Regions from separate parts of the Neobacillus sp. S1227 genome, predicted to be linked through region 2. Evidence: riboswitches for the same ligand, from Rfam matches in the RefSeq annotation. Region 2 holds a riboswitch; the other holds the start of a gene.

Region 1 (7,081 bases), 180 kb from region 2:
AAAGTCCGTTTGTCAAAACGTTTAGCTTAGTCGGGATCCCGATTGCCGCGGGAATTATTAATTTTGTTGTCTTAACTTCAGCCGCTTCTGCTTGTAACAGTGGGATGTTTTCAACAAGCAGGATTTTATTTAATTTAAGCAATAATAGCCAGGGACCAGCCAATTTTGCAAGACTGAATAAAAATCATGTGCCAAGTAACGCTTTATTGGTTTCGGGTCTTATTCTGACAGGGGGAGCGCTCCTTAGCAAACTTATTCCGGAGCAGGCTTTCGGAATCGTAACCACGATAAGTGCCATTTGTTTTATTTGGGTATGGGGCGTCATTCTGATTTGTCATGTAAGGTATAAGACAACTCGTCCGGATTTACAGGCAAAATCAAAATTTAAAGCGCCTTTTACACCATTTGTTAATTACGCGGTCCTAACCATGTTTGCGGCGATTCTCATCATCATGCTGTTCGCCGATGCTACCCGTCCGGCCCTATTGTTGACACCACTATGGTTTATTCTATTATTTGCTCTGTATTTCTATATAGGGAACAAAGAGAAAAAATGATAATGATCAGCATAGATTCAAATTGAGTAAAAGAAATGAGGCTGACTCAAAAGGTCGTTGAATGACGACCCTTTTGAGTCAGTTTTTTATTTATTTTTGGTCAGTGTTGCGGAATTTTTGTGTTCGAAACGAGGGTAACCCCCTGGATGAAAGGAGCTAAGGATAGTTGGATTCATCTTTTCAACAGCCAAATCTACAATTGGCCATAGATGATGTTCGGGGATTCGGACCTCAATATCCATTGGTAGAACCAATTGGCCTGTCGTGGTATAATTTATGTACATAAGAAAGTCATTCCTTTCCGGTATTGTGTTTGTGTGGTAACTTCATTATACCAAATGGAATGATTTTCTTATTTTTTCACACTGTTGATTGGAGCGGAAGGCGGCGAAGACTCCTGCGGGAGTAGTGGGACAGGTGAGACCCCGCAGGCGTTTACGCCGAGGAGGCTCACCGCCCACCCCGCGGAAAGCGAAGCCGCCTGGAGCGGAAATCAACAGACCATTTTCAAAGACATAATAGAAAAAGAGGGTGTCCCTAAAAGTTATACTTTTGGGACACCCTCTTTTTCATATTAACTTAATTTCCTAATTAAATAATCCGAGCTGTCACCATTCCAGAGATTTGTTTTACTTTTTCCTCTAAACCTGGAATAACATCGCCGTTTACTCTATTATCAATGTCAATAATTGTATACGCATAACCCCCGCGGCTTCTGTTGACCATATCAGCAATGTTTAAATCATAGCTGGATATTGCAGATGTAATCTGTCCAACCATATTTGGAACATTCTGATGGAATGCTGCCACGCGCAGTTTACCAGTATAAGGGAGGCAGGTATTTGGGAAATTCACTGAGTTTTTGATGTTTCCTGTTTCTAAAAATTCCTTCACTTGACGAGCTGCCATGATCGCGCAATTTTCCTCTGATTCTTTTGTGGAGGCGCCTAAGTGCGGAATCGGTACTGTATTTTTCATTTTGAGCACATTTTCATTTGGGAAATCAGTAATATACTTCCCAACTTTTCCGCCTTCAAGAGCGGCAGCCATGTCTGTTTCATTGACAAGCTCACCACGGGAGAAATTTAGAATATGAACACCAGGCTTCATGATGCTGAAGGTTGCTTGGTTAAACATTCCTCTTGTGTCATCGGTTAACGGTACGTGTACAGTTATATAATCAGATTCCGCAAATAACTGTTCAATCGTCATTGCCCTCTGCACATTGCGAGATAGCTTCCATGCAGTATCGACAGAGATAAATGGATCAAATCCGATAACATCCATATCTAAATCAAGCGCATCATTTGCCACTAGTGCACCTATCGCTCCTAATCCAATGACACCCAATGTTTTCCCTTTAATTTCTTTTCCAACAAATTGCTTTTTGCCTGCTTCCACAAGCTTTGGAATTTGTTCACCTTCACCATCTAGCGACTTAGTCCAAGCTACACCAGCAAAAAGGTTTCGGGATGAAGCTATTAATGAGGTTAGGACCATTTCTTTTACAGCGTTGGCATTTGCCCCAGGGGTATTGAATACAACAATACCTTGCTCTGTACATTTATCGACCGGAATATTGTTGACACCTGCTCCTGCCCTTGCGATAGCCTTTAAATTTTCTCCGAATTCTACCGCGTGCATATTAAAGCTGCGAACAAGGATGGCATCAGGATTTTCACTGCCGTTGTCAACCAGAAAGCCGTTCTTATTGAATACGTTTAGCCCTCTTTCCGCGATATTATTCAGGGTTTTGATGGTGTTCACTTTTTCTAAAGCGATCGTGCTCATTTTTCTTCCTCCTTTTATAAGCAGAAAGAGGCAAGGGAAATATTTCCCTTACCTCTGCCCAGGCGAACGGCTTCGACACCGTGTGCTCCCTCGCGGTTATCCGCGTCTCGCCAGTTACACACGGCCTTTTAAACTGATTTCATCATATCACAAATTTTCATAATTTTCTACCCTAAACAAACTCTATAAATATGAATAATTGTATTAATAATATTCAAATTATTTTAAAAAAAAGTAAATTACTAGAGTTAAAGGGATGTAAGCGTTTTATTATTTTTTAAATAAAAATAAGATTCTAAAAATTCACTATAAATTCTTTACATTGAAATAATATTAGTATTTAATAGATATATATAACTAATTTTGTCGAAAATAGGGGGAAAGAAGGACATGAGAAAAATCCTTAATAAGTCGTTTTTGCTATTTACTGTTCTTTTACTTGTTGTTTTAACAGCATGTGGTAAAAATTCAGAAACTTCTGGAAAAGAGGGCGACTCTAAAGAAAGCGGCAAGGCAGTGGAAGCAAAAATCGGTGTTGTTTCCTATCTAACTGGACCTGGAGCAGCATACGGCGAAGCTATTACAAATGGTTTTAATTTAGCGAAGAAAGAAATTAATGCAAAAGGTGATGTCAAAATCGACCTTGTTGTTGAAGACTCAGCAGGTAAGCAGGAACAGGCTTTATCTGCAGCTCAAAAGTTAATGAGTGACGATAATATTGTAGCACTATTGGGACCTACTTTAAGTACCGAAATGAATGTTGTCGGCCCTGAAGCAGATTTAAACGGTATTCCTATTATGGGTACATCTACAACTGCTGATGGAATCCCGCAAATTGGCGACTATGTATTCAGAAACTCGCTGCCTGAAGCACTAGCTATTCCTGCCTCTGTGAAAAAAGCAGTCGATAAATATAAAGTGAAGAAAGTTGCAATTCTTTACGGTAATGACGACGTATTCACAAAATCCGGTTATGACACGATGAAAAAGACTGCGGAGAAGATGAAGCTTGATGTCGTAACAACTGAGACTTTCCAAAAGGGCCAAGCTGACTATAATGCGCAATTAACAAAAATCAAAGGGCTTCAGCCAGACCTAATCCTATGTTCAGCCCTTTACAATGAAGGTGCTGTAATCATGGACCAGGCTCGTAAAATGGGCATTGATGTACCATTTGTCGGCGGAAACGGATTTAACTCTCCACAGGTTATTCAAATCGCTGGCCAAGCTGCCGATGGACTGATTGTGGCAACTCCTTGGTTTGCTGAAAAAGATGATCCAAAGGTTCAAGATTTCGTGAAAAAATATGAAACTGAATATGGAAAGACACCAGACCAGTTTGCTGCGCAGGCTTACGATGCACTATACATCATGGCTGAGGCTCTGAAAAATGCGGGTGAAGCAGACCGTGATGCATTGCGTGATGCTCTTGCAGAAATTAAGGACTTCCCAGGAATTCTTGGTAAATTCTCCTTTGATAAGGATGGAGACGTAGTGATGGATCCAACTGTTCTTATCATCAAAGATGGCAAATTCCAAATCTTTGAATAAGCGATTCCTTCTTTAATTTTGAAGGGGCCCAGGAAGAACAATCAGGGTTTTTAATTGAACACTTCGAACAACTGCTCTCCGCTCCGGGCTTTTTAGCCTTCCGGCGGGGAGCTTTCATTACTATTGGTTTTTAAAAATTTGGAGTTAGAGGGTGAGATGTTTTGCTATTAGAACAGCTAATTAACGGAATCACACTAGGAAGCATCTATGCCATCGTTGCCCTTGGATTTACACTTGTTTTTGGGGTTCTAGGCATCATTAATATGGCGCACGGTGAAATCTTTATGTTTGGCGCTTTTATTGGAGTAATTGTAACGGATACTCTGGGCTGGCCGATTTGGCTGGCGTTTATTGCAGCTATCATTGTTACAGCCATTTTAGGCTTCTTGATGGAAAACCTTGCACTGCGCCCGCTGCGCGGGAAACAAGGCGTTTCCCATCTTGCTCCATTAATAAGCACGATTGGCGTATCAATATTATTAGAAAATTTATCGCATCATTTATTTGGAGCAGGAAATCATCCTTTTAAAAATGCTTTTGCAGAAATTCATTTCCAAATTGGCTCCATTACGATTTATGTCGTACAAATTGTTATTTTTGTCATCTCCGTCGTTTTAATGCTAGGCCTTTCCTATTGGCTATCAAAAACAAAAGCGGGAAAAGCTCTTCGTTCAACGGCTGAGAATTTAGAAACAGCAAGCATTCTAGGGGTAAATACGAAGCGAATTATCACTTTGACGGTTGTAATTGCTTCTGCAATGGGAGGGATCGCCGGAATTCTGGTCGGAATGGCGTTCAACTCAGTCAACCCGCAAATGGGATTATCAATGGGGTTAAAGGGACTTGCTATTATCATCCTTGGCGGGATGGGTAATGTGAAGGGCGCTATGGCCGGGGGGTTGATTCTTGGTTTAGCCGAAACGCTCATTGTCGCTTATGGAGATTCAGGATATCGGGATGCTATTGCCTTCATCGCAATCATCGTGATTCTTTTAATCAGGCCGCAGGGACTTTTCGGCCAAAAGACATCAGAGGGAAGGCCGTGATGATATGCTTGGAGACTTTTTAAATCCGTATTACCTTCAAGTTGCTTCGTTTATTATGATTAATATTATTCTGGGCTTGAGCATTTATGTGACCCTTTCCTCCGGACAACTCTCTCTAGGGAACGCCGGGTTTATGGGGATTGGAGCCTATACGTCTGCGTTATTGACAATTAATTACGATGTGCCGATTGTCGTTGGTGTCATTGCCGGTGCCGTCGTTGCAGGAATCATCGGCATTCTAATTGGTATTCCATCACTCCGGTTAACGGGGGTTTATCTGGCCATTGCTACGCTTGGCTTCGGTGAAGTTATTCGCGTGTTCCTTATCAATTGGGAATCCCTTACTAAAGGTGCTGTCGGTCTATCTGGTATTCCGCAAATCGGCAGGGAACTGCTTAAATTTTCAAGAGATGCCGGTTTTAATCCGATGGACATTGGTTTGAAAAATAATCAATACGTTTATTTATTGGTGCTAATCATTTTAGTCATCATTAATATTTTTGTTATCTGGTTTATTATTAGACAAAATAAGTCTCGTGTCGGCCGGGCTTTTGCAGCCATTAAAATGGATGAAAAAGCGGCAGAGGCAATGGGGATTAATATCACCTATTACAAAGTTTTATCTTTTGTTCAAGGGGCACTTTTTTCAGGCTTTGCAGGCGCTTTATTTGCACATGTCATGGGCTATATCAGCCCGGCAGACTTCTCTTACCACCGTGCCGTTGAAATCTTGATTTTCGCGGTATTCGGGGGAAGCGAAGTGATTTGGGGCTCAATTTTCGGTGCCACCTTCATGACCCTGATGCCAGAGGTATTACGATTTATCAGCGAATACCGCTATATGATTTACGGTGCCATTTTGATTTTAATGATGGCGTTCCGTCCACAGGGAATTATTGATGTTCCCCTTTTACAGAAGCTTCAGCTGTCAAAGAGGAGGGGTAAACATGGTTCTAAAAATTAACAACATCACGAAAAATTTTGGCGGTATTGCCGCGTTAACCGATGTTTCTTTTTCCATTAAAGGGGGAGAAATCTATGGACTCATTGGCCCTAACGGAGCAGGAAAAACAACCATGTTTAATATGATTACGAATATGTTCCCACCAACTTCGGGTGAGATTACATTTCTGGATGAAACAATTACCGGCATTAAACCGCATAAGATCACCAATAAGGGAATTTGCCGGACCTTCCAAAACATTCGTCTTTTCTCGCAAATGACGGTTTTGGAAAATGTCTTGGTGGGCGGACATTCCCGCAGCAGGTCCGGCGTCTTTAGCGGTGTGCTAAGGACAAAGTCTCAGCGGACAGAAGAAAACAGGCTGCGTGAAACCGCGCTTAGGCTGCTGGAATTAGTTGGCCTATCTGAATATGCTGACGCGGTCGCGGAGAACCTGGCATACGGGCAGCAAAGAAGACTTGAAATCGCCAGGGCATTGGCCAGCGATCCGAAGCTTTTATTATTGGATGAGCCTGCAGCAGGCATGAACGAAACGGAAACCGAAGAGCTGTATGATTTAATTAAAAAAGTTCAAGCACAAGGCATAACCGTCCTATTGATTGAACATGATATGCCGCTTGTGATGAAGCTCTGTGACAGAATCGTCGTTTTAAATTTCGGGAAAAAGCTTGCTGAAGGCACACCAGAGGAAATTCAAAACAATCAAGCTGTTATTGAAGCCTACCTCGGTAAGGAGGAAGATGAAAGTGCTTAAAGTAACAGGAATTGAAACATTTTACGGGAAAATTCAGGCCCTCAAGGGAGTCAGCCTTGAAGTTGAGCAGGGGAAAATTGTAACCATCCTTGGGGCGAACGGAGCCGGCAAAACAACGACAATGAAAACAATTGCCGGGTTAATTAAGCCAAAGACCGGGAGCATTGAGTTTTTGGGAGAAAATGTAACAGGACTAAGACCTGATCAGCTTGTTAAAAAGGGAATTTCATTAGTTCCAGAAGGCAGGGCCATTCTATCGGGCATGACCGTCATGGAAAACCTTGAAATGGGAGCTTATCAGCGAAACGATAAAGAGATTGGCAAAGATATTGAAAACGTAATGAACCGTTTCCCTATCTTAGGTGAAAGAAGGACCCAGCTTGGCGGTACGCTTTCGGGGGGCCAGCAGCAAATGCTT
Region 2 (7,081 bases):
GTTATAAATAGATTAATAGGAGGGGAGTATATGCAATCCACGATCAAGCGTATTTTGCTAGTAGTACTTACAATCGCTACATACGCATCAGGCACAATGGTTACATATGCACAAACAAGCAGTGAAGCACTTCGCAATGCTCAACAGCAGCTCCAGGAAAAACAACAAATTGTAAATCAGCAGAAACAAGAACAGCAAGCTGTTAATAATGAAATACAAGGAATTCAGAAAGAACTCGATTCAATATATGCTTTTATTACAAAAAACAAAGATGAAATGGCCCAAACTCAAGCCAAAATCGACGAAGTGAACAAGCTGATTGAACAAAAGAAAGAAGAAATTGTTGCATTGGAGGATAAAATCCTCGGCCGTAAAGAAATTATGAAAAAACGGGCCGTGGCCATGCAGCAAACTGACAATTTCAATATCGTCATGAACGTATTCTTAGAATCTGACAGCATCTCTGATTTCATTAAGCGTGCGAGCGCTGTCTCAACATTGATGGATGCTGACAAGGATATTTTAAACGCCCAAAAGGCAGACCTTCAGAAAATTGAAGACGATAAAAAGGAAATCGATAAGCAGGAACAGGTTTTAATGGAGCAGCAAACCGTTCTTGCCAATAAGCAAGCTGAATTAGACCAAAACCTGCAGAAGCGTCAGGAAGTTCTAACTGCCATGCAGGATAAATATAATCAAATCACGCAACAATTGGCCCTTGCTGAGCAAGACAAAGCAAAAGTCCAATCACAAATGGCTGGTATTCAAGCGGCAATTGCCCAGGAGCAGGCGAACGCCCGCGCGGCATCAGCACCAGCACCAGCTCAGAATACCTCAAGTGCAGGTATTAGCGGTAAAGAACTTTACGTAACAGCAACTGCTTACAGCCATGAAGATTCAGGCTCAATAACGAAATTGGGTTACAACATCGAGGCCAATCCAAATATGAAATTGATTGCAGTCGATCCGTCTGTTATCCCGCTTGGTTCGCGCGTATGGGTGGAGGGCTACGGTGAAGCGATTGCCGGAGACACTGGCGGCGCCATCAAAGGCCACCGCATCGACGTTCTTAAGCCAAACAGTGCAGAAGCAAGACTTTGGGGCAGAAGAACCGTTAAGGTTATCATTTTAAATTAATTTTTGAAAAATAAATTTCTTGTAGTGTGGAGACCCGGTACTGGAGCGTGCCGGGTCTTTGTCGAACTAAACTTAATAATGATTTTTCGGTTATAAAATCTGAATATTTCGATGCTTAATAAAGACCTAGATGGACTTGGAGTTTCATAACCATATGGATGAAAGATCTGCTTTGTGTTTTGTATCGCTGGGCGATATGACTTAAAAAAGCATCCAAAAACCTTCGTAAATATTAAAAAATGAGTTGTAAATACGTTATGTAGCGTCACGCGATACGGATAAACGCCTAGACGATGCTGCAAAAGGCTTGGCGTTTTAACAAAAAGAAAAATAGTGGAGATCTATCTCAGCGATATGCATTTAAACAAAATACACGACTTGAATAAGGTTAAAAAGATGTTCTGTAGATAAAGGGTGCTGAAGCGTTAGAGAACTCAATCAAAGACAAGTGTCTTCCTTAATAGAGTTCCTCTAGAAAGGAGTATATTGTGTTTTGTATCGCTGGGCGATATACTTGAAATAAACCAAAAAACTTTCATAATGTAATAGAATAGGAGGGCCGATATGAGACGTGATATACAACCGAATGAAAGAGCTTTCTCTTCTAAGGAAGTGGCAGAAGAAGTGGGGATTGCAACACCCACGGTTCGAAAGTATGGCCAAATCTTAGAGCGAAATGGATATGAGTTTTTAAAAGATGGCGATCGGCGTATCTTTGTTCAATCCGACCTTGAAGCGCTTATATCGTTGCGCGATACAGACAAGCCCCTAGACGATACAGCTAAAGAACTTGTATATCAACAAAAAGAAAGATTAGAGCGATTCAATGAAACACAAATAGCGGTATCCGATACATATGAAAATTTACCCGAAGACCCCAATCAATTAAAAGAGGTATTAAGGTTTTTAGTCAATGAACTCGCAGCCACACGTGAAATGAACGTTCAACTGACAAACGATATGTCACAACTTAAAACGGCGGTTTCTCGGTTACAACAAGATCATCATAGTATAAGTTCTAATATTGCAAATTCGGCGCAAAAAACTCAAGTTAAAATTGAAAAATTAGCGGAACAACAAAGGACCGATTATGAAACATTACTTCAACAAGAAAAACAAATGAACGAATTCTTACAAATAGAAATACAAAATATGCGTGATGAACAGAAAAAAGAATGGCATTCACAAAATGATTTTAATAAACGTTTAGAGGAAGCGATTCAAAAACCTAAAGGGATATTGGAGAGGCTTTTTTTCATATTCCAAAAATAAGGTGACTATTTAAGTTTTTTATTTAACAGTGTTATGTGAAAGCAAATTTTTGATGAAGGTGCATGTGATACATCTTCCTTAAAATACTTAATGAACGATTAAAGCGTAAGGATGTATCTGATCTTATTCTTGTTTCGTATCGCGGGGCGATACACGAATAATTAAATTTAGGACCTTCATAATTTAATAATATAAGGGTCCAATATGCGACATGATATCCATCGAATAAACAGGTTTTCTCTACAAGCAAGTGAAAAAAGAGTATGGATGAAACATTAGCTATTTAAAAGGATGACCAAAACTTTGATCTAAATGTGTATACGATTTAATAAAAAGGCAAACCCCGTATTCTTTTCAATCCGAAATTGCTACATCTTCCTCAAAATAGTTAATGAACAGTATGCGTAAGGATCTATCGGCACTTATTCTTGTTTCGTATCGCTGGGCGATACAGGAACAAATCAGATTTAGGCCCTTTATAATTTAATAAGATAGGGGTCCGATATGCGTATTGATCACTATCGAATAAACAGTTTTTCTCTATCAAACAAGTGAAAAATGAGTATGGATGCAACACTAGCTGTTCGAGAGGATGACCAAATCTTTGAGCTAAATGTGTATGTGATTAAATAAAAAGGCATTCCCCGTATCTTTTTCAATCCGAAATTGTTACATCTTCCTCAAAATACTTAATGAACAGTAATGCGTAAGGATCTATCGGTTCTTATTCTTGTTTCGTATCGCCGGGCGATATAGGTACAATTATATTTAATACCTTCATACTTTAATAAGGTAGGGGTCCGATATGCGACATGATATCCATCGAATAAACAGGTTTTCTCTACTAAGCAAGTAAAAAAAGGAGTATGGATGAAATATAGCTGTTTGAAAGGAAAGCCAAAATCTTGTGTATGCGATTTAAAAAAACAGCAATCCCCGTATCATTATCAATCCGAAATCGGGGCTTTATAGCGGCACCCGATATAGACATGCCCCTAGACGATATCACAAAGATATTCCTTTGTTTCGAATAGTCGGATTCATTATTCTTCAAATTTCAACAAATTCCCGGGAAATATCTGAAATTTTGCTAATGGGTGTTAAAGCTTACCACTTCGCCAAAAAACGCTCAGAAAGTCTGAGCGTTTTTACGTATCATGTATATTGTTAATTTACAGTTTAAACATATGGTGTCTTAAATCGACATTTTTTCTGCAGAATCAACTGTATGTTTCAACAAGGTCGCAATGGTGATAGGTCCGATCCCGCCAGGAACAGGAGTGATGGCACTTGCCGCTTCGAAACATGTGTCATAATCAATATCCCCAACATTGCCTTTGTTATAACCTGCGTCTAATACAACTGAACCCTGCTTTAACCAGCTTCCCTGAATAAATTTAGGCCGGCCAACCGCCGCAACAACAATATCCGCCTGCTTTAAGATTTCAGGTAAATTGGCTGTTTTTGAATGGCATGTCGTAACGGTCGCATTGGCATTAAGAAGCAGCGCGGAAACAGGTTTTCCTAAGATAGGGCTCCTGCCCACTACCACCGCATGTTTACCCTCAATTGGAATCTGGTAGAATTCTAACATTTTCATAATGGCAGCGGGAGTACAGGAGGGATATTCTCCAAACCCTAATGCCGTCTGTCCAAACCCTGCACTTGTGACACCGTCTACATCTTTGCGAATATCAATGGCTTCAAACGCGGCACGTTCATCAATATGCGACGGAACCGGATGCTGCAAAAGAATGCCATGAACAGCGGGATCGTTATTTAACTCTTTAATTTTTTCGATCAGCTCTAATGTCCGTGTTTCTTCGGGTAATTGCACGCGAATGGACTCCATGCCCAGTCTTTTGCAAGCATTTCCTTTCATTCTTACATAGGTTTCTGAAGCGGGATTATCACCAACTAAAATCGTTGCGAGGCATGGTGTAATACCATTATTTTTTAAAACTTCAATTCGAGCTTTCAAGCCTTCCTTAATTTCTGCCGCAACTACATTTCCATCCAAAATGATTTTTTCCATAACAAGCCCTCCTGAAAAAATGTAATAAAAAAGAGATAAGGATGATAATCCTTATCTCTGCCCAGACGACCCGACATATATAAAACACAGCTTCCTTGTGGTCATTTCCACATTTGTCGTCAGTAACTGTGTCCATTTCGTTGTTATAAGTAAAAGATAACATATAGGGATTGAATGTCAATGGATATAAGACCCAAAATATTCATTTGGAAATGTCCTAGTGATTTAGTAATCTGTTAAAGGGTAATAGAAGACCCAGTCAAGTGAAATCATATTTTCATCACAAGAATCTCGCTTAAGTTTTTTGATATGTTTAGCGGCGGAGTAATATCAGTGCGAAAACAGTTTCCAATGCCCTTCGGTGACAACTTCGACCTCTCCGTCGATCACTTTGATGGCGGTTTGATCATCAATTGCATACGCCAACCCCTGCATTCCGGCTGCCCATCTCTCTGCATTAACCATTGTGTTATACGGCAGCATCTCGTGATCCAAATGCGGGAATATGGCAAAATCGACAAGTCCCAGCGTTTCATCACCACCGTTGGGTGGAGTCCAGCCAACGAAGAAGTCCCCGATGTTAGGTGCCATCACCATGCTCCCAGCACTCATTCCCACATAGACTGCGTGCAGCGACGGCAAGAGGTCTGCCAGCCCGGATTGCCGCATCCAATGGCACAGGTAGAGGGCGTCGCCGCCCGAAACCAACAGGACGTCCGTCTCCCGGACCAGCGGCACCCAGCGGTCTTTGTCGATGCTTGGCAGTGCTGTGAGCTCCAACACGCCGACGGACTTCCAGCCCAGGTCGACCATGGGATTTTCTTCTTTCCCGCTGATGAACTCCCAGGCTTTGACGCCGGGGCCGACCCAGGGGTGTCCGTACATCGCTGTGGGGATGCACAGAGCGTTGGATTCGGCGATTGGCTTGTCCAGCATGTCAACCAGCGCGTCACGTATGCTTTTGTTATTGATGCCTGCAGATGTAAGTAGTAATTTCATAATCTCAACTCCTTGTCGTTACAAGCTACTATTTTTTAGTGTATTCTGAAAGGCAAGAACTTTTAAGTAAACATATACCCGATAGCACACTGCCTAAACCTTTTTGGTCAGCAGCTAAATGCGAAATGATCATAATGGTGTACCAACTGCATTTTAACCTATTTTTCCATATTCTCAACGGTAACCTTTTTTCTGTGTGCGGAAATCTTATAAACAATTTTCGCCTCAACCAGATTGATATTATTTTTAAACTTATCCTCTAAAAATTTCAGATGATTTTATTTAATATTCTTCACTTTCAATCAAGAATCCTTTTTATATTAACCTGCCCCGTTAGTGAAGCAAGGATAACTTTAGAAATGTGCAATAAATATTAGCTTATATACATTTTTCTTAAGAGTAGCGATTCATAATTATAATGCTGAAACATACATTAATTAATTTCAGAAATAGCAAAACAAGAGGCTAACCGTCCAAAAATGCAATTGAAAATGTAGCCTAATTTGTACAGCTTTTTGTATCTGTTGTTGCATCCAAAACATAAAACGGTTCAGTTCACATACTGAGCCGTTTTTTAATATCCATTTTTTGTAGCTTGTTGAACTAACGCACCCCGTTTGTTAAGTGAAGTCCTTCACAAACTAGTCCTTATACAATAAAAATAAACTGATTAGTTTGTTACTATTTATTATTAAAAATTTCGCCCGCCCATTTATAGATTAAATTGGCAACAGACGTCAAGGAATCAGAGGTAGGGAAATGAACTGGGCATTCACCCAAACATAGATATTCGTCATACATACTATATAAGGATTTTTAATCAGACTTTTTGGACTTTGAAAGGAATGATGTAATGTTTCCGAAGAATACCTTTGATTATATTGTAATCGGGGCTGGAACTGCTGGTGGAGTAATTGCAAAAAAATTATCGGATGACATAACAAACTCTGTAATTGTCCTTGAACCAGGAACAAATATGGTTAAAGAGCTAAGCAGTCCTTCTGGTGCGGTATCAGGGATTTTGGCTTCCGATAATAGGCATTCCTTTAATATGCTTACAAATGTACAGCCAGCTATTGGGAATCAGCAGCTAAGAATATCAAGCGGCAGAACTATTGGGGGAAGCTCTGAGCATAATGCCATGTATGCAGTACGGGGAAGCAGTGAACTTTATGATGAGTGGGCGCGCTTAGTTGGAACTCAATGGAGTTATAACAATGTCAGTTCTTTATTCATAAAAAATGAAACATATAGAGGAGAAACCCAAGAACCCGAAGAACGCGGAAGAAGCGGACCCATTTTTGTCAGACAGCAAACTATTCCCGAAGATGGGCTAACCATAACGTTAGCAAAAGCAGCATCAGATGTATTAGATATTCCCATAGTTGAGGATTACAATACTGGCATAAGGGATTGTACATTTTTTAAATCACAATTTTTAAATAAGGAAGTGAATGGACACTTCGTTCGCTCATCTACTGCCACAGGATATTTAAATAGAAAAATTGTAACACCAGGAAATGAGTTCCATCCAGATGAAGTTGGAGTTGGAAGTAGGAATTTGGTTATTTTCACCAAAACAACAGTGAATAAAATTCTATTAGAGCAAGATGGAACAATTCAAGTTGCCGTGGGTGT

Evidence for each region. A riboswitch is a leader RNA that binds a small molecule or an ion and turns the genes downstream of it on or off. The one in region 2 is predicted to bind ZMP and ZTP.
Region 1: it holds a riboswitch for ZMP and ZTP, as region 2 does, so the genes downstream of both, ACZ5AE_RS28315 (phosphoglycerate dehydrogenase) here and ACZ5AE_RS27460 (bifunctional 5,10-methylenetetrahydrofolate dehydrogenase/5,10-methenyltetrahydrofolate cyclohydrolase) in region 2, are expected to answer to the same signal.

Annotation. Positions count from the first base shown of each region.
Region 1 is NZ_AP038276.1:5,707,492-5,714,572, reverse strand. It holds gene ACZ5AE_RS28320 (amino acid permease) at 1-557, shown strand, start outside; gene ACZ5AE_RS28315 (phosphoglycerate dehydrogenase) at 1,149-2,348, opposite strand; ZMP/ZTP riboswitch at 2,398-2,476, opposite strand; gene ACZ5AE_RS28310 (ABC transporter substrate-binding protein) at 2,739-3,899, shown strand; gene ACZ5AE_RS28305 (branched-chain amino acid ABC transporter permease) at 4,061-4,945, shown strand; gene ACZ5AE_RS28300 (branched-chain amino acid ABC transporter permease) at 4,950-5,909, shown strand; gene ACZ5AE_RS28295 (ABC transporter ATP-binding protein) at 5,893-6,663, shown strand; gene ACZ5AE_RS28290 (ABC transporter ATP-binding protein) at 6,656-7,081, shown strand, end outside.
Region 2 is NZ_AP038276.1:5,523,532-5,530,612, reverse strand. It holds gene ACZ5AE_RS27470 (PcsB-like coiled-coil domain-containing protein) at 31-1,137, shown strand; gene ACZ5AE_RS27465 (hypothetical protein) at 1,702-2,409, shown strand; gene ACZ5AE_RS27460 (bifunctional 5,10-methylenetetrahydrofolate dehydrogenase/5,10-methenyltetrahydrofolate cyclohydrolase) at 3,605-4,444, opposite strand; ZMP/ZTP riboswitch at 4,497-4,581, opposite strand; gene ACZ5AE_RS27455 (Type 1 glutamine amidotransferase-like domain-containing protein) at 4,775-5,443, opposite strand; gene ACZ5AE_RS27450 (GMC family oxidoreductase) at 6,297-7,081, shown strand, end outside.